One region of the Acutalibacter sp. JLR.KK004 genome, then DNA from elsewhere that is predicted to be linked to it. Evidence: riboswitches for the same ligand, from Rfam matches in the RefSeq annotation. Region 1 holds a riboswitch; the other holds the start of a gene.
The links. Region 1 has a riboswitch for lysine ahead of VSQ30_RS10155 (nucleoside triphosphate pyrophosphohydrolase family protein). Riboswitches for the same ligand answer to the same signal wherever they lie in the genome.

Region 1 (11,888 bases):
CCTGCTGAAGGGCCTGTGCAAATACCGGAACCCCAGCCAGAGGCCCCGGAAACCCCTGCCATTGCCGAGAGCACCAGAGAGCTGGACGAGGCTTTAAAGGAGATTCAGGAAATGCCCCTGCCTGTGCCCGCCGCGGTGCCTGCGGATCCAAAGCCGCCTGTGCCTTTGGCGGAGATGGAGGATATTTCTTCCGGCTTGCAAATGGAAATGCCGGAAAAGGAGGAGCCTTCTGACAAACAGGAGGAATTCCCCGGGGCCACGCCGGAGCAGCTTGCCCTCTATCAGGCAGCAGAGCAGATGCAGGATCTCGCTTCTTATTGCTTCCCTCCCGTAAGTATGCTGAAAGAAAGCCCCAAGGTAGATCCCAGCAAGGAAACCGAGGAGCTGCAAACCAACGGGAGCATTCTGGTGGACACCCTCAGCAGCTTTGGGGTGCAGGTGAAAATTCTGGACATCTGCCGGGGGCCTTCTGTCACCCGGTATGAGATACAGCCGGCAGCAGGGGTGAAAATCAGCAAAATCACCAATCTGGCGGATGACCTGGCCCTGAACCTGGCAGCCACCGGCGTGCGCATTGAAGCGCCCATTCCCGGCAAGGCGGCGGTGGGCATAGAGGTGCCCAACAAAACCCGGAACACTGTATGTATGCGGGATCTGGTGCAGTCCAACGCCTTCCAGACCTCTAAGGGCAAGCTGAGCGCGGCCTTGGGCCGGGATATTGCCGGGCAGCCCGTCATTGCGGATTTGGCGAAAATGCCCCACCTGCTCATTGCGGGCACCACAGGCTCCGGCAAATCTGTGTGCATCAACTCCATCATTATCAGCATCCTCTATAAGGCCAACCCCAGCGAGGTGCGCTTTCTGATGATAGATCCCAAGGCTGTGGAGCTAACCGAGTATAATGGCCTGCCCCACATGCTGGTTCCCGTGGTGACTGACGCCCACAAGGCTGCTGGCGCTTTGGGCTGGGCCGTTTCAGAGATGATGAAGCGCTATAAGCTGTTTTCAGAGACAGGGGTGCGAAACCTCTCCGGCTATAACGCCCTGGCGGAATCCCAGGGCTTCCAGGATGAAAACGGACAGCCCATGCCCGCCCTGCCTCAAATTGTAATTATCATTGACGAGCTGGCGGATTTAATGATGGCTGCTCCCAAGGATGTGGAGGATTCTATCTGCCGTTTGGCCCAGTTGGCCCGGGCCGCCGGCATGCATCTGGTAGTGGCAACCCAGCGCCCCTCTGTGGATGTGGTGACAGGCCTTATCAAGGCCAACATTCCCAGCCGCATTGCCCTCACCGTATCCAGCCCTGTGGATTCCCGCACCATTTTAGACTCTGTAGGCGCGGAAAAGCTGCTGGGACGGGGGGATATGCTCTTTGCGCCTGTAGGGGTGAATAAGCCTGTGCGCGTGCAGGGCTGCTTCCTGGCAGACGAGGAGATATCCTCCATTGTGGAATTTGTGAAAAAGACCAGGGAAATAGAGTATGATGAAAGCGTGCTGGAGGAGATAGAGCGCAACGCTGCCAGCGAAGGCGGCCATGATGATGGCCTGGAAGGCGGGGAAGAGGGGCACGATCCCATGCTGGAGGAGGCAGTAAAATGCGTGGTCGATGCAGGACAGGCCTCCACCTCCCTTTTACAGCGCCGTCTGCGGCTGGGGTATGCCCGGGCCGGGCGTATTATTGATGAAATGGAGCAGTTGGGCATTGTTGGACCTCATGAGGGATCCAAGCCGCGGCAGGTGCTGATGACTTACGCCCAGTGGATGGAGCGAAACATGCAAAGGCCCGATCCGCCAGCCCCTCCGGCGGCAGATGGGCAGGAATAAGCCGGAAGGCCGGGCGCTTCTGCGCATCCGTCTGGGCCTGGTTCTGGGCGTGGTGCTTGTCTTTTCCATCACGCCCCTGGGCGCAGGGCTTTTCAGCCGCCTTTTAACAGATTCCGGCTTTAACGCCCAGGCGGAAAATCTGGACGCTGCTTTTTTGCGCGTCCACGTGCTGGATGTAGGCAAGGCTGACGCTGTCCTTCTGGAAAGCCAGGGCTGTGCGGCTCTGCTGGACGCAGGCACTAGCGAAGACGGGGAAACTGTGGCAGATTATCTTCACCGGCAAGGCATTGAAAAGCTGGACTACGCCATCGTCTCCCACCCGGACAGCGACCATATAGGCGGCATGGCCCAGGTGCTGGCGGAAATTCCTGCGGCCTGCTTCCTGCGGGGGGAGTATTGGGAGGAACCGGGCCAGGAGGCGGCAGATCTGCAAAAACTTCTTGCAGAAAGAGGCGTCCCGCAGCGACTGCTGGCCCCGGGCGAAAGCTTTTCCCTGGGCTGTGCCAGCCTTAGAGTGCTTGGCCCTTTAGAAGACTATAAAGACTCGAACAACAACTCCCTGGTGCTGAAGCTTGCCTGTTTTGACTTCACAGCCCTGTTCTGCGGAGATATGGAGAAAAAGGCGGAAAAGGACTTGCTTGCCTCTGGCGCAGACATTTCCGCCGACTTCCTGAAGGTAGCCCACCATGGCAGCCGCACTTCCACCACAGAGGATTTTGCCCGGGCGGTTTCCCCCAGGCTGGCAGTGGTGTCTGTAGGGGCGGATAACAATAACCTGCCACGGCAGGAGCCTTTAAGCGCTTTGGAAAAGGTGGGGGCCTATGTGCTGCGCACAGACCTGGACGGCAATCTGCTTTTTTCCTATAACGGAGAGCGGATTTCCATCAGGAAAGATGCCTGAGAGACAGAAAAATGGTATAGAAAGGAACGAATACGGGGCATAGGCTTCGTATTGCAGGGCGATTTTTATGAAACAGCTTATCATCGACCGTTATGAGGGAAAATATGCCATCTGTGAGGAGGGGGAGCAGAAATATTTTGCCATCGAGCTTTCCGAGCTGCCGGAAGGAGCAAAGCCTGGCTGTGTGCTGGAAATTACCGATAACGGGGAGCTTTCCCTGAACCTGGAAGAAACCCAGCGCCGCCGCCAGCGGATTCTGGAAAAACAGCGCAGAGCCTTTGGCGGGTAAACTGCTAAGAAAAAAAGCACCTGAGAGATCGGAGTCCCCGGTTTCTCAGGTGCTTTTTTCTCTGTGCCTTTGCAGGCACCTTTCCTGTTTCAGGGCATATACTGAAAGTGGCCCCTACTTCTGACGGGAATTCGGGGCACATTTCATTTAGGAGGTTTTTCAGGCGTGAATATGAAGCGGTATTCAGGCTTCCAGGCCTCTGACGGGCTGGATGGGCGTTGTGGCTGTGGCGGTTGTCCGCCTGCTCCGCCGCCCTGCTGTCCTCCGCCCCCATGGCCGCCTTGTCCTACTGGCGGCACAGGCATCACCGGCCCAACAGGTGCTACTGGTCCCACCGGGCCTACAGGCCCTACGGGAGCTACTGGCCTGCGAGGGCCAACAGGCCCTACAGGGGCAAATGGCATCACCGGGCCAACGGGGCCTACTGGTGCAAACGGGATTACCGGGCCAACCGGGCCTCGGGGCAGTACGGGGGCTGACGGCGCTACAGGTGTTACCGGGCCAGCCGGCCCTACGGGAGCCACAGGCTCAGACGGAATCCCTGGCCCCACAGGCCCGGTAGGGCCAACAGGCGCTACGGGTGCCACCGGGCCAGCCGGCCCCACAGGGGCTACAGGCTCAGATGGAGCCACAGGCCCCACAGGCCCGGTAGGGCCAACAGGCGCTGCAGGTGCCACCGGGCCAGTCGGCCCTACGGGAGCGACAGGCTTAGATGGAGCCACAGGCCCCACAGGCCCGGTAGGGCCAACGGGCGCTGCGGGAGCCACTGGGCCAGTCGGCCCCACAGGGGCTACAGGCTTAGATGGAGCCACAGGCCCCACAGGCCCGGTAGGGCCAACGGGTACTGCGGGAGCCACCGGGCCAGTCGGCCCCACAGGGGCTACAGGCTTAGACGGAGCCACAGGCCCTACAGGCCCGGTAGGGCCAACAGGTGCTGCGGGTGTCACCGGGCCAGTCGGCCCTACGGGAGCCACAGGCCCCACAGGTCCAGTCGGGCCAACAGGCGCTACGGGAGCCACCGGGCCAGTCGGCCCCACAGGGGCTACAGGCTTAGATGGAGCCACAGGCCCCACAGGCCCGGTAGGGCCAACAGGTGCTGCGGGAGCCACCGGGCCAGCCGGCCCCACAGGCACCGTAGGACTTACGCCCGTTTTAACAATCGGCACAGTAACCACAGGCGCGCCGGGTACGGCCGCTGCCGCCACCATTACAGGCACTGCCCCCAATTTCGTGCTGAACCTTACCCTTCCCAGAGGCGCTACCGGCCCCACAGGCCCTACAGGCCCTAACGAAGCGTAACCAGCCGGAAATGGCAGGGAAGCCCCTATGCCCAGGGCATGGGGGCTTTCCCCATTTGAGAGGAGGAACATATGGGAACTGTCAGCTTATGCATGATTGTCAGGGACGAGGAGGACGTATTAGGGCGCTGCCTGGACTCCGTAAAAGATTTGGTAGATGAAATCATCATTGTGGACACAGGCTCCCATGACAGGACAAAGGAAATTGCCCGGCAGTATACGGAAAAAATCTTCGACTTCCCCTGGATAGACGATTTCTCCGCCGCCAGGAATTTTTCCTTTGACAAGGCTTCCTGCGCATACTGCATGTGGCTGGACGCAGACGATATCCTGCTGCAGGAGGACAGGGAACGCTTCAAAGAGCTGAAAGCGGAGCTAAGCCCAGAGGTGGAAGTGGTGATGATGCCCTATCATGTGGGGTTTGACGAGACAGGCCAGCTCACCTTTTCCTATTACCGGGAGCGGCTTGTAAAAAACTACCGGGGTATGCGCTGGAAAGGCCCTGTCCACGAGGTTATCGAAACCCGGGGCCACCGGGTATATGCCGATTGCGCTGTCACCCACTGGAAGCTGCACCCTTCCGATCCGGACAGGAACCTGCGCATTTTCCAGGGAATACTGGCAAAAGGGGAAAGCCTGGAGCCGCGGCAGCAGTTTTACTATGGGCGGGAGCTTTACTACCACCAGGAATACGCCCAGGCCCTGGCGGTTTTTGAAGGCTTCCTATCCCAGGGCCAGGGCTGGGTGGAAAACCAAATTGACGCCTGCCGCCACTGCGCCCGCTGCTTATATGGGCTTTGCCGGGCGGAGGAAGCCCTGCTGGCATTTTTCAGAAGCTTTTCCTATGATGTGCCCCGGGCAGAGATCTGCTGTGACATCGGCCAGCATTTCCTGGACAGGGAACAGTGGCGGCAGGCGGCCTATTGGTACAGGCAGGCCCTGCGGTGCGAACGGCAGGACGATAAGGGCGGCTTTGTGCTGCCAGATGCCTACGGCTATGAGCCATACCTGGGGCTGTGCCTTTGCAGCAGCAGGCTGGGGAACGAACAGGAAGCGGAGGCCTATAACGAGCTGGCAGCGGCCTGTAAGCCAGATTCTCCGGCAATTGCCTATAACCGGGCTTATTTTGCCTCTCTCAAAAAGACCTGACAGAAATAAGCACCCGCCTGCAGAGCAGGCAGGTGCTTATTCTTGTATACTTAGGCGCAAAGGTAAGATAGGGAAGCTCAGGAGTAGCATAAAGAAGAAAAAATAAGTTTTTAGAGGAGGGCACCTATGCAAATGACAAAACGTACCAACACGACGTGACGCGTGGCTGGTATCATAGGGCTATGCCTGCATAAGAAAATACCCCCGACTCCGCCGGGGGTATTTCTTGCGCCTTTCATGCCATGGCCTTCTGGAGCGCCGCCAGTACGGTGTCAAAGTCTGCCTCAGTGATCAGGAGGGAAATCTCCACCTCCGAGGTGGTAATCAGCCGGATGTCGGCGTTTGTGCCGGTAATGGCCCCGAACACTTGGGCCGCAATGCCCGGGGTATTTTTCATGGCTGGGTCGTATACAGAGATTTTGTGGTTCACGCTGCTGACAATGACGTTTACATTTGTTTCCCGCTTGAGCTGGGTGGTAAAAGCCAGGATGTCGATAAGGTCGCTGTCGGAAATGGTGAAGGAAAGCCCGGTAAAAGCGCCGTGGGTGGGAGCCATGGAAATCATGTCGATGTTGATGTTATACCGGGAAATGGCCTCGAAAATGTGGGAGATGGAATCTACATTGGCGGGAAAACCCGCTAATGTAACCAGGGTGATGTTGTCGGTGGTGCTGATAACGGTGGAACTGCTCATAGTCTGCCTTCCTTTCCTGCCCGTCTGTCAGAGCAGATCGGACATGCTGTAAAGCCCCGGGGCCTTGCCGTTCATGAAAACCGCCGCGTTAATGGCCCCGGAAGCGAAAAGCTCCTTGGACTGGGCGGAGTGGGACAGGGTGATAACCTCGTGCTGCCCGGAGAAAATTACCTGGTGCTCCCCCACAATGGTGCCGCCCCGCACAGAGTGCAGGCCAATCTCGCTTTTCTCCCGCTTTTTCCGCTGGGAGTGCCTGTCGTACACATATTTCATGGCGTTTTCCCGTTCCCCGTTTATGGCGTCCGCCAGCATGAGAGCGGTGCCGCTGGGAGCGTCGATTTTCTGGTTGTGGTGCATCTCCAGGATTTCTATGTCAAAGGAGCTGCCCAGTACCCCGGCGGCTTTCTTGGAAAGCTCGATGAGCAGGTTTATGCCCAGGGACATGTTCCGGGAATAGAAGATGGGCATAGTTTCCGCCGCTTCCGCAATGGAGGCGGCCTGATCCGGGGAATAGCCTGTGGTACACAGCACAGCGGCTGTGCCCGGATGCGCCTTGCAGTATGCCAAAATGGCGGACAGGGCGGAGGGGTGGGAGAAGTCGATGATAACATCCGCAGGCTCCGGCACTTCCCCGATTTCCGTATACACAGGAAAGCCGATCTGGGGCGCGCCGGTGATATCCACCCCGGCGGTTATCTTGCAGTCCTCCCGCTCCCGGACAAAATTCTGTACGGCAGCACCCATTTTCCCGCCGCAGCCGCACAACAGCAGTCTTGTCATTTCCGATGGCTCCTTTCCTTTTCACGTCTGGACTGGCTTACAGCAGGCGGTGCTTTTGAAGCAGGGCTGCAAGCTTCTGCCGCTTTTCCTCCTGCATGGTGGTCAGGGGCATGCGGCAATGGTTGGTGGAGATTTTCCCCATCTGGAACAGGGCTTCCTTAATGGGGATGGGGTTCACGTCCATAAAGAAACCGTCCATCAAATCCAGGTATTCCACCTGAAGCTTCCTTGCCTCCTCCAGGTTTCCCTGGAGCATAGCGGCGGTTAAATCGTGCATCTGCCGGGGCAGTGCGTTAGAGAATACGGAAATAACCCCCTTGCCGCCTAAAGCCATTATGGGCAGGGTCTGGTTATCCTCTCCGGAGTATACGGCCAGCTTATCCCCGCACAAAGCTAGAGTACGGGCGGCGGAGGCGGTGTCACCGTTTGCCTCTTTTACGGCAACGATGTAGGGGTTATCCGCCAGCTCCTGATAGGTTTCAGGCTGGATATTGCAGCCTGTGCGGCTGGGCACGTTGTAGAGCACGCAGGGCATCTGCACAGAGTCAGCAATGAAGCGGAAGCTTTCAATAAGTCCTTTCTGGGAGGTCTTGTTGTAATAGGGGGTTACCAGCAGCAGGCCGTCGGCCCCCAGCTTTTTGGCTTCCAGGGAAAGCTCCACGCAGAATTTGGTGTCATTGCTGCCAGTGCCCGCAATGACAGGCACCCGGCCTTTCACCTTTTCTATGATAAAGCCCACTGTCTGTAAATGTTCTTCCGCGCTCATGGTGGCGGCTTCCCCGGTGGTGCCGCAGGCGATAATGGAATCAATGCCGTTTTCTATCTGAAATTCAACAAGCCGCTCCAATTCCTCCCAGTAGATTTCGCCGCAGGGGGTAAAAGGGGTGATAAGCGCCGTACCGGCGCCGGTGAACAGCAACTCTTTTGTCATAGGTATCCCTCCGAAAAATCAGTCAAATCGCCATGCGATACAGGATACGCACAAAAAGCTGTGAAAACGCGGCCTTTTGTGCCCGGTACCGTTTCCTTCTTCTGTGTTTTCAGTCAAAGTAGCCCAGCTTGCACAAAAGCTCTGCCATCAGCAGGCCGCCTCCGGCAGCGCCTCGCAGGGTGTTGTGGGAGAGGCAGACAAACTTATAGTCATACTGGGTGTCGGGCCGCAGCCGCCCGGCAGAGATGGCCATGCCGCCTTCTATATTCCTGTCCAGCTTGGGCTGGGGCCTGTCGTTTTCCTCGAAGTAATGAATGAACTGTTTGGGGGCGCTGGGCAGCTCCAGCTCCTGGGCGGGGCCGCGGAAGCTTTTCCAGCGCTCAATAATTTCCTCCACGCTTGCTTTTTTCTCCAGGGAGAAGAACACCGCTGCCATGTGCCCGTCGGACACAGGCACCCGCAGGCACTGGGAGGTGATAGAGGGAGAGCAGGCGTTTACAATGACGCCGTTTTCTACATGGCCCCAAATTTTCAAAGGCTCCTGCTCGGATTTTTCCTCCTCGCCGCCGATATAAGGGATGACGTTATCCAAAATCTGCGGCATGGTTTCAAAGGTTTTGCCAGCGCCTGAAATGGCCTGGTAGGTGCAGGCCAGCACCTTTGTCACGCCTAAGTCCATAAGGGGATGGATGGCGGGCACATAGCTTTGCAGGGAGCAGTTGCACTTAACGGCGATAAAGCCCCGCTTGGTGCCCAAGCGCTTTCTCTGGTGCTCGATGACCTTGTGGTGCTCTGCGTTTAATTCTGGAATAATCATGGGTACATCCGGCGTGCCCCGGTGCTGCTTGTTGTTGGAGATAACCGGGCACTCCTTTTTGGCATAGGCCTCTTCCAGGGCCATAATGTCCTCAGATTTCATGTTCACCGCGCAGAACACAAAATCCACCAAAGAGACAACCTTGTCTATATCCTTCTCCGCGTCATATACGGGCAGTTCTGCCATGGCAGGGGGGATGGGGGCCTCCATGGCCCAGCGGCCCTCCAAGGCCTCCTGATACGTTTTCCCGGCAGAGCGGGCGCTGGCTGCCAGGGCCGTAACCTTAAACCAGGGGTGGTTTTCTAAAATGGTGGCAAAGCGCTGGCCCACCATGCCAGTGCATCCGATAATGCCTACGCGATACTGTTTCATGTTCCAAGTTCCTTTCTTTAGTGGGAGTATGTTTCGTGTTCTGCTTAATTCCTTAGAAGCTGTACCGATAGGAGTGGTACAAATATTTTCGAGAAAATTTTGTGGGCTTCAAGGCGGAAACCGCAAGACATGCTGTGGCATGTCGAGGATTTCCAACACAGAAACCTGCAAAATTTGCCGGGAAGATTTGTGCTATGCCCTATTGGTACGGCTTCTTAGCCTTTCTTCCACCCGGCCGACCTTTCTGGCCCGCTGGGCTTTCACTTCCTCTTCCACGCGGAAATAAAGCTTCATCTGGTTCAGCATAATTTCCACATCGGCTATCTCTTCTGCAATATCGTCTGTGGTGCGCCTGCCCCGCTTATGCTTGCACAGGGCATCCTGTAGCTCTGCCATCTCTTCCAGCAGGCAGAGGATCTGGGCATCCCCGCCCCAGGTGTCCAGGGCCTTTTGAAAGACAGCACGCTCTTCCTCCGTCATAGCCATTCTCCTTTTCCCTCTTTTTACACTGGCAAGTTCTGCGGGAAGAATCAAAAAAACCGGTTGAAAACCGGCTGCCAATCTCCTATAATAGAAATGCCGCGGCGCAGGGCCGCCTGGTTAAGTAAATAGCACTCCATCATACTTGATGACAGTCGCAAAGCTGTTGGCCGCTGCGACCAGGGTCAACTTGCCGGATATCCCCTTCGGCAGCTTACCCTTTCACAAGACTTCTATGGTTCTGGCAACCTCGATCCCGCTACTTTTGAAAGCCGCGCCTCTATTCGTTCTCTATAATACCTTAGTTTTGCGCCATTGTCAATTTTTTCGGCCGGGATATTCTATGAAAATTTTACAGGACTGGTGAACGCCATGCAGGAACATACTTTACAGACCCGCGATTTTTACTATGATTTGCCCCAGGAGCTGATTGCCCAAAAGCCGGTGGAACCCCGGGACTCTTCCCGGCTGATGACCCTTGACAAGGAAACAGGGGAGATAACCCATCGCCATTTCCGGGATATTGCAGACTTGCTGCGTCCCGGCGACTGCCTGGTTTTAAACGACTCCCGGGTGCTGCCCGCCCGCATTTACGGGGTGAAAGAGGGGACAGGCGCCCATGTGGAGTTCCTTTTGCTGGAAAACAAAGAAGATGATGTCTGGGAGGCCCTGGCAAAGCCCGGCAAGCGGGCAAAAGAGGGCAGCCGCTTTACCTTTGGGGACGGGCTGCTCCAGTGCGAGGTTACAGACGTGCTGGAGGATGGGAACAGGCTTATCCGCTTTATCTATGACGGTGTGTTTTTTCAACTGCTGGACAAGATAGGCCAAATGCCTTTGCCCCCTTATATTAAGGAAAAGCTGGAGGATAAGGAGCGGTATCAGACTGTGTATTCCCAAGAGGCAGGCTCTGCCGCCGCCCCCACGGCAGGCCTGCATTTCACGCCGGAGCTGCTGGAGAAAATTAAAGAAAAGGGGGTGGAACTGGGGTTTGTGACGCTCCATGTGGGACTGGGCACCTTCCGCCCGGTAAGCGCGGAGAGAATCACCGACCACAAAATGCACGCCGAGCATTATTACATGCCCCAGTCCACAGCCGACATGATAAATGCCACCAAAGAGCGGGGGGGCAGGGTGATAGCTGTGGGTACTACAAGCTGCCGCACCATAGAGTCTGTGGCCCGGCGGGAGGGGCGCTTTAAAGAAAGCCAGGGCTGGACAGATATTTTTATCTATCCGGGCTATCAGTTCAAGGGCTTGGACGGGCTTATCACCAACTTCCACCTGCCGGAAAGCACCCTCATTATGCTGGTATCCGCTTTAGCGGGCAGGGAACATGTGCTGCGGGCCTATGAGGCGGCAGTGTGGGAACGGTACAGGTTTTTCAGTTTTGGGGATGCAATGCTGGTGGTGTGAGTAAAAATTTTGAGTAGAAAAAAGCCCGCAAAAGCGCAGTATTACTGGGGTTTCGCGGGTTTTTAGGGCTTAATTTTCAAAACAGTTTTTTAGCGTTTTTGGGGCAAAATCGGGTAAAAAGGGCGTTTTTGACCCAAACTTTTGCAAAAGTTTGAGAGCGGAAAAATCGGGATATTTATTCACTTTTATTGCATAAATAATCCCAACAATTTAACCAATATGTGGGTGTACTTAGACTAGAATTGGTGGTTCTTAAGGATTACTCAATTGAGGTGATTATATGAATCAAATAAACAAGTTTTTAAACCAGCAACAATTAAAAGCGCTATGTGGTGTTATGGCCCATACTTCTAAAGGCTTGACTAAGGATGAGCTGACAACGCTATTAGGACAATGTGCGTTTAATACTGTTGATGATGGTTCCTCTCGTAACCAGTGGGGATATACAATTGGCCTCAACAAAAGGGAGTGGCTTTATAACTGCCTTGCAACTGAACTAAACGAGAGTCATTCGTTTAGTAAGGTTTTTTCATTCGTACAGGCTGCTTTGAATCCTGCCATATATACAAGTATCGATAAAAGAGACAAATAAAGTTCTCCTTTTTGCAGGTTTGTCAGTTAACTCAAGCGGTAAATTGGTTGAAGTTTCTCAGGCTCAAACGCTTGCTGAAGTTGACCAGTGGGTAAATCATCTAAAAAAAGCACTGTACGACCGTGCTATACATACTGAAGTGCAGAAATACTGTATCAAGGATTATTTAAGAGCAGACTACTATGATGCCGTGTTTGAAGCAGCAAAAGGATTGGCTGAACGTGTCAGGCAGATTTCTGGCTTAACAACAGATGGTGGAACACTTTTCCATGTTGCATTTTCGAAGAACGATCCTTACATCTTTTTTAACGCAATGAGTACGAATAGTGAGTGCAGTGAATTTGC
Region 2 (11,888 bases), 1.1 Mb from region 1:
GCTATAATCGAAGCGAAACTTTAGAAAAACGGGGTGCCCCATGTACGATGTAATTGTTATCGGTGCTGGCCCTGCCGGAAGTACCGCCGCAAAGGTACTGGCTGAAAGAGGGCTTCACGTCCTGCTGGTAGAACGGCACAAACTCCCTCGCTATAAATCATGCTCCGGCGTCCTGATCCAGAAGTCAATAGATTTGGTGCGGCGCTACTATGGACAGGATGTACCGCTATCTGCAACGTGTACCCCGGTAGAAAACCGGGGCATGATCTTCACAGATGATAAAGGTCGAGAGTTCCGCTTTGAACAAGGCGGCTTGAACGTGTGGCGCAGTTCCTTTGATAACTGGCTAACGGAACAGGCGGCAGCGTCCGACGCAGAAGTCCGGGACGGCACCAACGCCATCTTCTGTGAGGAACAGGACAATTTGATCTCTGTCACGCTGCGGGGGGAATCCTCCTGCACAGAGCAGGCCGGATACGTCATTGATTGTGAAGGTGTCACCGGCATATTAAAGCGGCAGTTACTTGGGAACAGCCGGGATTATATCACGACTTTCCAGACGTTCAACCGGGGAACAATCCAGTTAGACCCGCACTACTTCTACGCCTACTTACAGCCGGAGCTGTCCGAGTATGACGCATGGTTCAATGTGAAAGATGAAATGCTGGTGCTGGGCGTTTCGGTCAAGAACACCAGCAGGATCGAGCAGTTCTATCAGCGGTTCATCTCCTACATGGAAACCCACCACGGCTTGCAGATCGGGCAGCAGGTCAAGGCGGAAAAATGGCTGATGCCCCATATCCGGCCCGGTTGCTCCGTCACCTATGGACAGGGCCGGGTACTATTTGCCGGTGAGATCGCTGGGTTCCTCAATCCGATGGGCGAGGGGATTTCGGCGGGAATGGAGAGCGGCTACCATGTGGCCCAGGCCATAGCAAATCACTTTGACGCTTTGGATATGATTTATACAGACTACCAGCGAGACACCCAGCAGCTAAAGTCTTACATGGAGCGCCAATGGAATTTTGTTGGGCGAATGGCCGATACATTTTCGGACATGATTATCTAAACGAAAGGTGCGGGGACAAAACACAAATGAGTTTTGTCCCCTGCACTTTATTTTTTGAAAAAATGTGACGTGCCGTAGAGGTTTCCTGTCTATATTGGTGAAGGGCCTTAAACGCCTCTGCAATTCATTGAAGCGCACGGCCCCCTTGGAAATTTGCCACAGGATTTTCAATTTCCACTTGCCGCCCAAAATATTCAGTCCGATCTCCATAGGGCATTGCTCGGTAATTGCAACTGCTTTTGCCATAGGGTGGAGCATCACCAAGCCGACAGACAAGCTGCTTGCGTTCATACTTGAGCAGGGCTGGGGCGAGATACATATGAACCGAAACGAGGGGCGGATGATTCGCGGCGGCGGTACTCCCTACGGCGGCCCTGGGACGGCCCCGAAGACCGGCAAGGGGAGCAACAGCAGAAAGTATCAATGCCCATGCTGCGGGTGCTCTGTGAGGGCTACAAAGGCCGTGAATGTGGCTTGCTTAGATTGCGGGGTGCCTATGGTGCTGGTAAGCTGAAATTGAAAGTTAACAATCAAAAAGACACGGGCTCGCGCTCGTGTCTTTTGGCTTGTGGTGATAACCTTGCCCGCATTTTCCGAACAAATTCCGAACAAAAGCAGGTGTCTTAGAATGTAGACGCAGCCACGCTTTTGTTATAATCCGTTAAGTTGCCCGAATCTCCCAACGTTTACCAGTTCTAAAACTGTGATATATTCTAAGTTTTGAGACGGCTCTTTTTCTCTTGTCTGCATGGCATTCAAGAGGTCAGCGGTTCGATCCCGCTTATCTCCACCACAGGGTACACGAGAGAAAAGGCTTGTTTCAAAAGGAACGAGCCTTTTCTTGTATGTTGTATGTGTTTCGTAGGCCAGCATATCCCGGCCATACAAGCACATTCCCACTAGGGGCGTTCAGAACTTTATGAACGCCCCTTTTTTCATGCCAATTTTTAGATACTATCATTATAGAAAGGAGTTTTCCCCATGAAAGACCGCCTTGACTATGATTATTTTTACGGCGGGGAATCGGAGCAGTTCAGTTTCTACCGTATCCCCCGTCAGCTCATTGTGGGCCTGGAGTTCAAGCACGTTTCCACCGACGCCAAGCTGCTTTATGGCCTTATGCTTGACCGTATGGGTTTGTCGGCCCGGAACGGCTGGTATGACGAAGAAAACCGCGTGTTCATCTACTATCCCTTAGATGAAATCAAAGAGGCCCTGAACTGCGGCAACGATAAGGCGGTCAAGCTGCTGGCAGAGCTGGGGAATGTCCAAAGTGAGGAGTTTATAGAAAGAAATTCATCAATTTGGATAAACTAATGTCAACACTTTCTACTGCTTTAATCGCTTCTTTTAATACAGATAATCCATTATCTGTATTACAGATTGTATTCGCACGACTGTCAACTTTACTTTGGATTCTTTGCGTTAATCCTTTCTTTTCCAGCAAACGTAATGTTGACGATACTGTCATAGGGTCAATCATCGAGAAATCGGATATTTTCTTTTGCGTAATTTCAATATCACTTTCACTTAATTCAACAATAACAGCAAGTATGACATATTGAGTATGTGTCAAATCAAACTGACGTAAAACTGATTTAACCGCCCTTTGCCAAAGAGTAGATACTTGCCAAAATAACAAACCAATGCTTTCATCGCGCGAATTATATCGTGACTCCTTCATTGTGATACCATAGACAACAATTTATCCATTGCGTTAGGCAAGTTGGCTGTTATTCCTCTGCCCATACCTTCCATTTGCTCGTCTGCCCCTCCACTAATGATAACCGTATGTGTTATAGTGCTTTCTGTTATAACATGACCAAACGATATGGTAATCTTGCCTAAATGAGAACTTGTAGTAAATTCCCTTTCAGTATCAATGCTGTCAATCACAAACGGGAGTGATTGCCCATTTTTCATTGACATAATTCCATTACTACCAGTCGCAAAGTTACCATGCAACACTACATTTTCCACATCATTATCCCACTCTTTCCAACGGGAAACATTACTATAAAGTTCCCATAATTTTTTGATGTCAATATTTCCAGACACCATGTTTTCGTACTTGAACATTTTTGATACCTCCAATAATAAGTTTGCTTATTATAAGCGCACTTATTATAATGGACATGATTAAAAAAGTCAAGATAAAGCAAGATAATATTTCTTGACTTTTATGATAGTGTTCAAATTTTTATTTGTTTGTCTGTCATATATGGAAATGTCCCAAAAGATGTATGAATGAGAGGGATTCCGTAGTAGTCGGCATTGTGCTGTAATGTGTATAACTGGCTGTCTTATGGAATTGTGGGTAACTCTGTTTGCAGGACGTGGGAAAGCTGCTCTTCAGCTTTTCCATGTGCTGTGAATAGAGTTATCCATGATTCCATAGCCTGTTATGCACATTTCCACAATGCTTGTCTTTTGCTCTTTGGTTTCTTTGGTTCGGAATAGTGTGGTGCTGGCGGTCTATCGCTTGTTTTCGGTTGCTTGCTTCTTTACCGTACATGAGCATTTGCACCGGGAATGTAAAACGCGCGTTTGGACACATACTCTCCCCAAATCCCGCTTGACAAGCGGGGCGGGAGGGGGTATGATAAGCATAAGCATGATAGAGGCGCGGCTGACAAGAGTACGTTTCCAGCAGGCCCCGGGCAAGGGTGGAAGCGGAAAGGGGATGCCGCCGAGGCTAAGGAGCGCCCAGCTCCTTTTGCCGGGCTGCGGGAGAAGATCCCGCAGACTGTCGCCTTCCTTGCAGGGAGGGCGGAGCGCTGTTGTGATTCATATGCCTTTTTGTGAAGTCATGACAGAGTATGTCATGACTTTTTGCATGAGAGAGGGAAAAACATGAAGAAAGCAAACCTTATCAAGGGGGTGCTGCTGGCGGTTATCCTGGTGGCAGTGTTTGTAGGCCCCCTGCTTGCCGGAAACGGCGAGAGCGCCGCGGAGGGGGGCGGGTTCTATGGCACCGCCTGGGCGCTGCTGCCCCCGGTCATCGCCATTGCCCTGGCCCTTATCACCAAGGAGGTCTACTCCTCCCTGTTTGTGGGCATTGTCATAGGCGGCCTGCTCTATTCCGCCTATTCCTTTGAGGGCACTGTGCTCCACGTGTTCCAGGGAGGCATTGTCAGCGTGCTGTCCGATGGGTACAACATCGGCATCCTGGTGTTCCTGGTAATTTTGGGGGCCATGGTGGCTTTGATGAACAAGGCCGGCGGATCCGCCGCCTTCGGGCGCTGGGCCGCGCAGCACATCAAAAGCCGGGTGGGCGCGCAGCTTGCCACTGTGGCCCTGGGCGTACTTATCTTTATCGACGACTATTTCAACTGCCTCACCGTAGGCTCTGTTATGCGCCCTGTAACGGACAAGCACAAGGTGTCCCGGGCAAAGCTTGCTTATCTCATCGACGCCACCGCCGCGCCTGTGTGCATTATCGCCCCGGTTTCCTCCTGGGCGGCGGCTGTGGCCAGCTATGTGGAGGACGGCAACGGCCTCAGCCTGTTTATCAAGGCCATCCCCTTTAACTTTTACGCCATCCTCACCATTGTCATGATGATTGGCATGGCGGTGATGAAGATGGAGTTCGGCCCCATGGCCCGGTTCGAGCGCAGCGCCCAAAATGATGGCGACCTGTGGGGCGGCAGAAACCCCTATGCGGGCGCAGCCGGGGAGGAGGAAGAGGAGAAGGGCATCGTGCTGGATCTGGTGCTGCCCATTGTTGTGCTGATCATCTCCTGCGTTGTGGGCATGATTTATTCTGGCGGCTTCTTTGAGGGCGCGTCCTTTGTGGAGGCTTTCTCGGGTTCCGACGCCTCTGTGGGCCTGATGCTTGGCTCTGTCTTTGCCCTGGCCTTCACCATTTTGTACTACTGCCTGCGCAAAACCATGACCTTCCGCCAGACCATGGACTGCATCCCTGAGGGCTTCAGGGCCATGGTGCCTGCCATCCTCATCCTCACCTTTGCCTGGTCGCTGAAGGCTATGACAGATTCCCTGGGCGCCAAGGTGTTTGTGGAAGGCGTGGTAAAAGGCTCTGCCGGGGCTTTCCAGGCTTTCCTGCCTGCTGTGGTGTTCCTCATCGGATGCTTCCTGGCCTTTGCCACTGGCACAAGCTGGGGCACCTTTGGCATCCTTATCCCCATCACCCTCAGCGTGTTCCCCCTGACCGATCCCCTGGGCGTGGTGTGCGTGTCCGCCTGCATGGCGGGGGCTGTCTGCGGCGACCATTGCTCCCCCATTTCTGACACCACCATCATGGCTTCCGCCGGCGCCCAGTGCGACCACGTGGATCACGTGTCCACCCAGTTGCCCTATGCCATCACAGCGGCGGCTGTCAGCTTTGTGTCTTACCTGTTCGCGGGCTTTGTACCCAATGCCCTTATCGCCCTGCCCGTCTCCATCCTGCTGATGGTGGGCACCCTGTTTGCCATGAAAACCATCCACGGCAAAAAGCAGGGGGCATAAGGGAGTGCTCCTGAAAAGAGGATAGAAAAACCGGGGCGCACCCTTTTGGCCGTCAGGCTGGGGGATGCGCCTCTTTTTCCGCTACCCCTTTTCCTCCTGGCCCAGCCAGGAAAGCCCCTTTTTGGAAAGGAGGAACAGGGCGCAGATGTTGGGCAGGGCCATCAGGCCGTTGCAGGCGTCCCCAAAGCGGAACAGGGTTTCCAAAGGCAGCACACACCCTGCCACAGCAGCCCCGGCAAAGGCCAGGGCAAAGGCTGTGCGCCCCCTGCCCCGGGTAAGGTAGAACAGGCCGCTCCTCCCGTAACAGCACCAGGCCACCGAGGTTGCAAAGGCGAAAAGCACTGTACACAGGGATACGGCCCAGCGGCCCCAAATCCCCATAGCCTGCTCAAAGGGGTAAAAGGTAAGCTGCGCCCCGGAAAGGCCGGGGGCCGGGCAGCACAGGATGCACAGCCCTGTCACCGTACACATCACCAGGGTGTCCAGGAACACCTGGAAAATCCCCATATATCCCAGCTCTGCCGGGGCGCGGCCCTCCACCTCCTCATAGGCAAAGGCAGAGCTGCCCAGGCCCGCTTCGTTGGTAAACACCCCCCGGGAAATCCCGGCCTGCATGGCAAGCACCATCCCCGCCGTCCCTCCGGCCCCGGCCCGCAGGGAAAAGGCGCTTTCCCATATAGAGGATAAAGCGGCAGGGAGGTTTTCCCGGAAAACCCACAGCACAAAAAGGGACGCGCCCATAAAGAGTATGGTCATGGCAGGCACCAGCTTTTCCGTTATCTTCACAGCAAACCCCAGCCCGCCCCGGGCCACGAAAAAGAGCGCCGCCCCCGCCAGAAGGGCCGCCGCCCAGCCGGGACCGCCCAGATCCTCCCAGGCGGCCCGGAAGGCGTGCATCTGCACCATGTTGCCCATGCCCAAAGAGGAAAGGCAGCACCCGGCGGCATAGACCAGGGCCAGCGCCCCGCCGTATTTCCCCGCCTTTTCTATGTAGCGCAAAGCTCCCGTGCCCCGTCCCCTTACAGGCTTAAACCGGGCGCATAGATAGTTTTCCATGAAAACCGTCATCATCCCCAGCAGGGAGGAGGCCCACATCCAGAAAAGCGCCCCTGGCCCTCCTGCCATAATGGCAGCGGCCACCCCCACAATGTTCCCTGTGCCAATGGAGCCTGCCAGGGCGGCCGTGAGGGCCTGGAACTGGCTGACCCCGCCGCGGGCTTCCTTCCGGCAGCACAGGGCCGCTTTCAGCCAGCGCCCCGCCCTGCGCACCTGGAAAAAGCAGGTTTCATAGGAAAAATAGGCCCCGGCAGACAAAATCAGGGCCAGGGTAGGCCAGCCCCACAGCACCCCGCAAATCAGTTCTCCCATGTATCTCCCCTCCTGTGTATGCCTCCGGCGGCTTAGGGACTCCGAGTCTCGCCTGCCGGCTCGGTCGGCTCGAGACGGTTGCCACTGGCAACCCTCGCCCCTAAGAACCCTGCAACCCCTTTTAAAAAAGGGGTTGACCCTAAAATTAAACCCCTATCCCTTAAGGCCCATCCTCTTTTCAAAAAACTCCTGGGAGCTTATACCGGAATACCGCAGGAACCGCCCCAGCTCAAACAGGGAATTGGGATCCCTTGTCACCCGGCACACCTTTTCCTCGCAGGAGAGGGTACATAAAAAGCCCATTTCCTTTACAATGCCGGGGGTAGACTTGCTCATGGCCCCAAAGGGGTAGGCCAGGGCCGTAGGCGGGGCAATTCCCCCCTTTTCCGTTATGGCCCGCTGGGCCTCGTTCAAATCCCCCATAAGCCTTTGGCGGTACTGCTCCTCCGATTCCCCGGGAAGCTTCTTCACCCCCAGCGCCCCTTTTTTGCTCTGGTGCAGGTCATAGCTGTGGTTCTGCACCTCCACCAGCCCGGAGTCCGCCATTTCCTTCAGCTCTTCCCAGGTGCAGTGGGAATAGTAGGCGCTTTCGTCCGGGGTGTCGGTGTAGAGATCCGTATAGCGGCCTATGGGGGAAATGACAAATTTGCTGTTGTATTTCTGGGCCAAAGGGAAGGCGTATAGGTAGTTGCTGTAGTATCCGTCGTCAAAGGTGAGCAGCACAGGCTTTTCCGGCAGGGAGCCTCCTTTGGTGTAGGCGATAAGATCCTCAATGAGGATGGTGGTATAGCCATGGCTTTGCAGATACCGCAAATCGTTTTCAAACTCTTCCGGGGAGATGACATACTGGCCGTGCCGGGCCGGATCCTTTAGCATGGAGTGGTACATCACCACTGGCACTTCCACCCCCTCCGAAGCGGCGGCAGCCATAAAGGCCCCTGCACCCAGCGCCAGGCACAAAATTCCCAGCCCCGCCATTTTCAGGTTGATTTTCACAAGGGCAAAAAAGCCCTTTGGTTTCTTCTTCATATGGATAGCCACCCCCTGTATCCATATATATAGGCCGCGGCAGGCAAAAATGAGTCACGCCCGTCTCATAAAAAAGCGGTATAATAACGCGGGGTGATGAAAATGGAAGAAATCCGGGCCAGGATGTCAGAAATAGAATACAAGCGGCATCCAAGGGATGTAAAATATCCGCTGGCTGTCCATAAAAACTTCCTTGCCAGCCATCACAAGAAAGTTTCCATAAAGGCCCATATGTTTTCTGCTCTTTTGCACCCTGCCCTCTTCCTCTCTATCCTTCGCTTTTATGAGACAGGAGGCTTGAGGGGCCGGGCAGCTTGACAAGGACGGGAGGCGGTGGCATAATGGAAGCGGCAGGCCCTTTGCTGCCGCAGAAGGAGGCACACACATGGAAGCTGTTTATCATGCCGCAACAAAAGAGGAACTGGCCTGTTTATGGGAAAAGAACCTCCTGGCCTACCCGGCGGATCCCCGCTGGGCCAAGTGGGCCAGGGAATATACCGCCTATAACGAAAACGGCATGGGCATAACCTTTGCCGCTGTGCTGGAGGGGGAGCCTGTAGGGGAGGCCACCCTGCTGCTGTCCCCTGCCTGCGGGGCCATAGGGGGCAGGCTGGCTTTGGCGGACGGGAAGTCTGTTGGGAACGTGAATGCCCTGCGCATGGAAAAGCGCTGGGAAGGCCAGGGGCACATGTCCAGGCTGGTGGGGGTTTTAGAGGGCTATGCCAGGAAGCGGGGCCTGGAAGCCCTGACTATTGGGGTGGGCGCAAAGGAAACCCGGAACCTGGGCATCTATCTCCACTGGGGCTATGGGGAGTTTGTTATGGCCCAGGAGGAAGAGGGGGAATTGGTGCTGTATTACCGGAAGAATTTGTAAAATACCAGGCAGCCGGGCGGCAGGGGAAACCCGGCCGCCTTTTTATTTGGAAAAATTTTGCCCAAGCCCCTTGACAGGGGTGGAAAGCAGTGGTATACTGCTGTCATGGTTAATTACTCAAGTAACTAGCTAAACAAGAAAGGAGGCGCGCATGCGAAAGGTAGATTTCAGCGGGGAAAAGCCCATTTTTCTGCAAATTGCCGAGAGCTTGGAGGATGCCGTGATCTCCGGCGCTTTGCCGGAAGGGGGTCAGCTTCCCTCCATCACAGAGCTTTCCGTACAGTATACTATCAACCCGGCTACGGCCTTGAAGGGCATAAACCTGCTGGTGGATCAGGGGGCCGCCTATAAAAAACGGGGCGTGGGCATGTTTGTAGCAGAGGGGGCCAGGGCCTTGCTGCAAAAAAAGCGCCAGGGGGACTTTTCCCAGCGCTTTGTGGAAGCCATGGTTTCAGAGGCACAGCGGCTGGAAATCGGACGGCAGGAACTGCTGGATATGGTGGCGCTGGAATTTGACAGCGCGGAGAAAGGAAGGGCAGAAAATGGCGATTGAACTGAAAGGCATCTCCAAAAGCTTTGGACAGGTGCAGGCCCTGAAAGGGGTAAGCGCGGTGTTTGAGGAGAACAAGATTTACGGCCTGCTGGGCCGCAATGGCGCGGGGAAATCCACCCTGCTGAACATTTTGACGAACCGGGTTTTCCCGGATGAGGGCACAGTGCTTGTGGACAGGGAAAATGGGCTGGAAAACGACGCGGCTCAGGCCAAAATCTTTTTGATGAGCGAAGCCACCCTGCACCCGGAGGCTATGCGGGTGAAAGGGGCCTTCCGCTGGGCAAAGGCTTTTTACCCCAGCTTTGACGAAAGCTACGGGGAGAAGCTTTTGGGGGATTTCGGGCTGAGCCCCGGGGCGAAGATCTCCGGGCTGTCCACAGGCTACCGTTCCATTTTCAAGCTGGTGCTGGCCCTTTGCGTAAACGTGCCTTATGTGCTGCTGGATGAGCCTGTGCTGGGCCTGGACGCCAACCACCGGGAGCTTTTCTACAAGCGGCTGCTGGAAAAATATGCGGAGAACCCTTTCACGGTGGTGCTCTCCACCCACTTGATTGAAGAGGTGGCAAATTTGGTGGAGGACGTGGTGATTATTAAGGAAGGGGAGATTTTGCGGCAGGAATCCCGGGAAAGCCTGCTGGCCGGGGGGTACACCGTATCCGGCGGGGCCGCGGCGGTGGACGCCTACATCCAGGGCAAAAAGGTGATAGGGATGGACGCTTTGGGCGGCCTGCGCACAGCCTATGTGCTGGGCGCTCCGGAAAAGGGCAGGGAAGCTGCCAAAGACCTGGAATTTGGCCCCATGGATCTGCAGAAGCTGTTTATCCAGCTTACAAATTCCTGAGAATCCCGCACGTGCTGCATTTATTTTTTCACAGAAACGAGGTATTACTATGAAGCTCCTTTCCTCTTACCGCTACCAGGTACACGACCAGCGTATGGCTATCCTGGTGTTTTATGGCGTGATGGTGGGCATGGTTTTGCTGAACCTGCTGTTCCTCCCTTTTGCAAACGCGGCGGACGCAGACCTTACCATCACTTCCGGCGGCATTACCGCTGTGACCATGGTGTTCTCTTTTATCCTCTCCCTCTGCGCTTTTAAGGACAGCTTCCTGCTGAACATCCAGCATGGGATTTCCCGCCGCAGCCAGTTTTTGGCCCGGATGGGGGCTATGGCTACTGTCTGCGGGGCGATGGCTGTGGCGGATGAAATTTACACCCTGCTTATTTCCCTGCTGAGCTTGCCCTTCCCCAACAGCTTTTTTGCCCATTCCCTCTATGAGATATGCTATTGCTCTAACGTCACGTCAGTGGTAAGCTCTGATTTCACCTATACCGTATCCACCTCCGGGGCTTCCGCGGTGCTGTCCATTGTGTTCAGCTTTTTTGTGCTGCTGGCGGTGAATGCCTTCGGCTATTTGATTACTGCCTTCAACTACCGTCTGGGCAAGGTGGGGAAAATCATCCTCTGGGCTGGCTGGCCCTGCCTGCTGATTGCCGGCAGCGCCCTTCTGGAGGTGAACCCCTGGCTGGAAAAAACGCTTCTGTCTTTGCTGTTAAACTTATGCCAGATGTGCCTTTCCAGCCTGCCCAGGCTGTGCTTTACATGCCTGGCGCTTACGGCGGTTTTCTCCGGCCTTACCTGGCTGGTGATGCGCCGGGCGGCGGTGAAATAAGAACCTGTTAGGAAAGCGGCCTCCCTTCGGGGCGGGCCGCTTTTTTGATCTGCGCCGGGGCGCGGGCTGGGAACAGGCTATACCGGTTTTCAAGCCCTATATGCTTTTTTTCAGGCGCAGGACATTCCAGCTTGCGGGAGCCAGCTTTGCGCGCAGGATGCCGTCTGCAAGCTGGTTCCTGTCTGTGGCGGCATGGGGACAGACCGCTTCCTTTTCCGCTGTGTTTACGGCGCCCATGTCCGGGTTTTCCAGCACTAGGTGCTCCAAAAGCTGGTAGCCGGGGAAGCTTCTCAGATCCGCTTCCAGGGTGATATCCTCGGACAGATCCCGGTTTACGGCGAAGATGGTGAGGGCTTCCCCTTCGTTGTCCCACACAGCGGCGGCATCCACGTCGGTTACGTCTGTGTAGTCCAGGGTGTCGTGCCTGGAGGAGCGCAGGGCCGTTTCCAGGGCAATGCCCCTGCCGTACCGGGAGGCGTGGAGGTAGGGATAATAGATGGTCTGCCGCCAGGCCGGGCCGTTTTCCTCGGTCATAATGGGGGCGATAACGTTTACAAGCTGGGCCATGCAGGCCATGCGCACCCGGTCGGAATGCTTTAAAAGGGTGATAAGCATCAGGCCCACCAGCAGGGCGTCCTCAAAGTCGTACTGATCCTCCAGCAGACGGGGGGCCACGCTCCAGGGCCGGTTCTTCATGGTGTCGTCGTCGGCCTCGTTTGCGTGGAACCACACGTTCCATTCGTCAAAGCTGAGCATGATGTCCTTTTTCGAGCGCTTCTTGGCCTTGACAAAATCGCAGGTGGCGATAACGGTCTTGATGAAATGATCCATGTCGTCAGACTGGGCCAGGAA

Region 2: linked by a shared signal. The riboswitch ahead of VSQ30_RS04090 (Na+/H+ antiporter NhaC family protein) and the one ahead of VSQ30_RS10155 (nucleoside triphosphate pyrophosphohydrolase family protein) in region 1 are both predicted to bind lysine.

The regions. Positions count from the first base shown of each region.
Region 1 covers NZ_JAYMNQ010000001.1:1,834,497-1,846,384, reverse strand. Annotated here, with positions in the region: gene VSQ30_RS10200 (DNA translocase FtsK 4TM domain-containing protein) at 1-1,827, shown strand, start outside; gene VSQ30_RS10195 (ComEC/Rec2 family competence protein) at 1,814-2,728, shown strand; gene VSQ30_RS10190 (DUF3006 domain-containing protein) at 2,796-3,017, shown strand; gene VSQ30_RS10185 (collagen-like domain-containing protein) at 3,189-4,316, shown strand; gene VSQ30_RS10180 (glycosyltransferase) at 4,388-5,464, shown strand; gene VSQ30_RS10175 (ACT domain-containing protein) at 5,700-6,158, opposite strand; gene dapB (4-hydroxy-tetrahydrodipicolinate reductase) at 6,186-6,938, opposite strand; gene dapA (4-hydroxy-tetrahydrodipicolinate synthase) at 6,976-7,869, opposite strand; gene asd (aspartate-semialdehyde dehydrogenase) at 7,979-9,058, opposite strand; gene VSQ30_RS10155 (nucleoside triphosphate pyrophosphohydrolase family protein) at 9,251-9,538, opposite strand; lysine riboswitch at 9,660-9,829, opposite strand; gene queA (tRNA preQ1(34) S-adenosylmethionine ribosyltransferase-isomerase QueA) at 9,911-10,951, shown strand; gene VSQ30_RS10145 (hypothetical protein) at 11,232-11,543, shown strand; gene VSQ30_RS10140 (TIGR02391 family protein) at 11,587-11,888, shown strand, end outside.
Region 2 covers NZ_JAYMNQ010000001.1:694,310-706,197, forward strand. Annotated here, with positions in the region: gene VSQ30_RS04060 (NAD(P)/FAD-dependent oxidoreductase) at 41-1,069, shown strand; gene VSQ30_RS04065 (winged helix-turn-helix transcriptional regulator) at 995-1,360, opposite strand; gene VSQ30_RS04070 (hypothetical protein) at 1,389-1,583, shown strand; gene VSQ30_RS04075 (replication initiator protein A) at 2,051-2,386, shown strand; gene VSQ30_RS04080 (MarR family winged helix-turn-helix transcriptional regulator) at 2,352-2,753, opposite strand; gene VSQ30_RS04085 (SRPBCC family protein) at 2,750-3,148, opposite strand; lysine riboswitch at 3,680-3,857, shown strand; gene VSQ30_RS04090 (Na+/H+ antiporter NhaC family protein) at 3,923-5,539, shown strand; gene VSQ30_RS04095 (alanine/glycine:cation symporter family protein) at 5,621-6,907, opposite strand; gene VSQ30_RS04100 (polysaccharide deacetylase family protein) at 7,061-7,936, opposite strand; gene VSQ30_RS04105 (GNAT family N-acetyltransferase) at 8,322-8,810, shown strand; gene VSQ30_RS04110 (GntR family transcriptional regulator) at 8,962-9,363, shown strand; gene VSQ30_RS04115 (ATP-binding cassette domain-containing protein) at 9,353-10,204, shown strand; gene VSQ30_RS04120 (hypothetical protein) at 10,254-11,036, shown strand; gene arfA (arabinosylfuranosidase ArfA) at 11,133-11,888, opposite strand, start outside.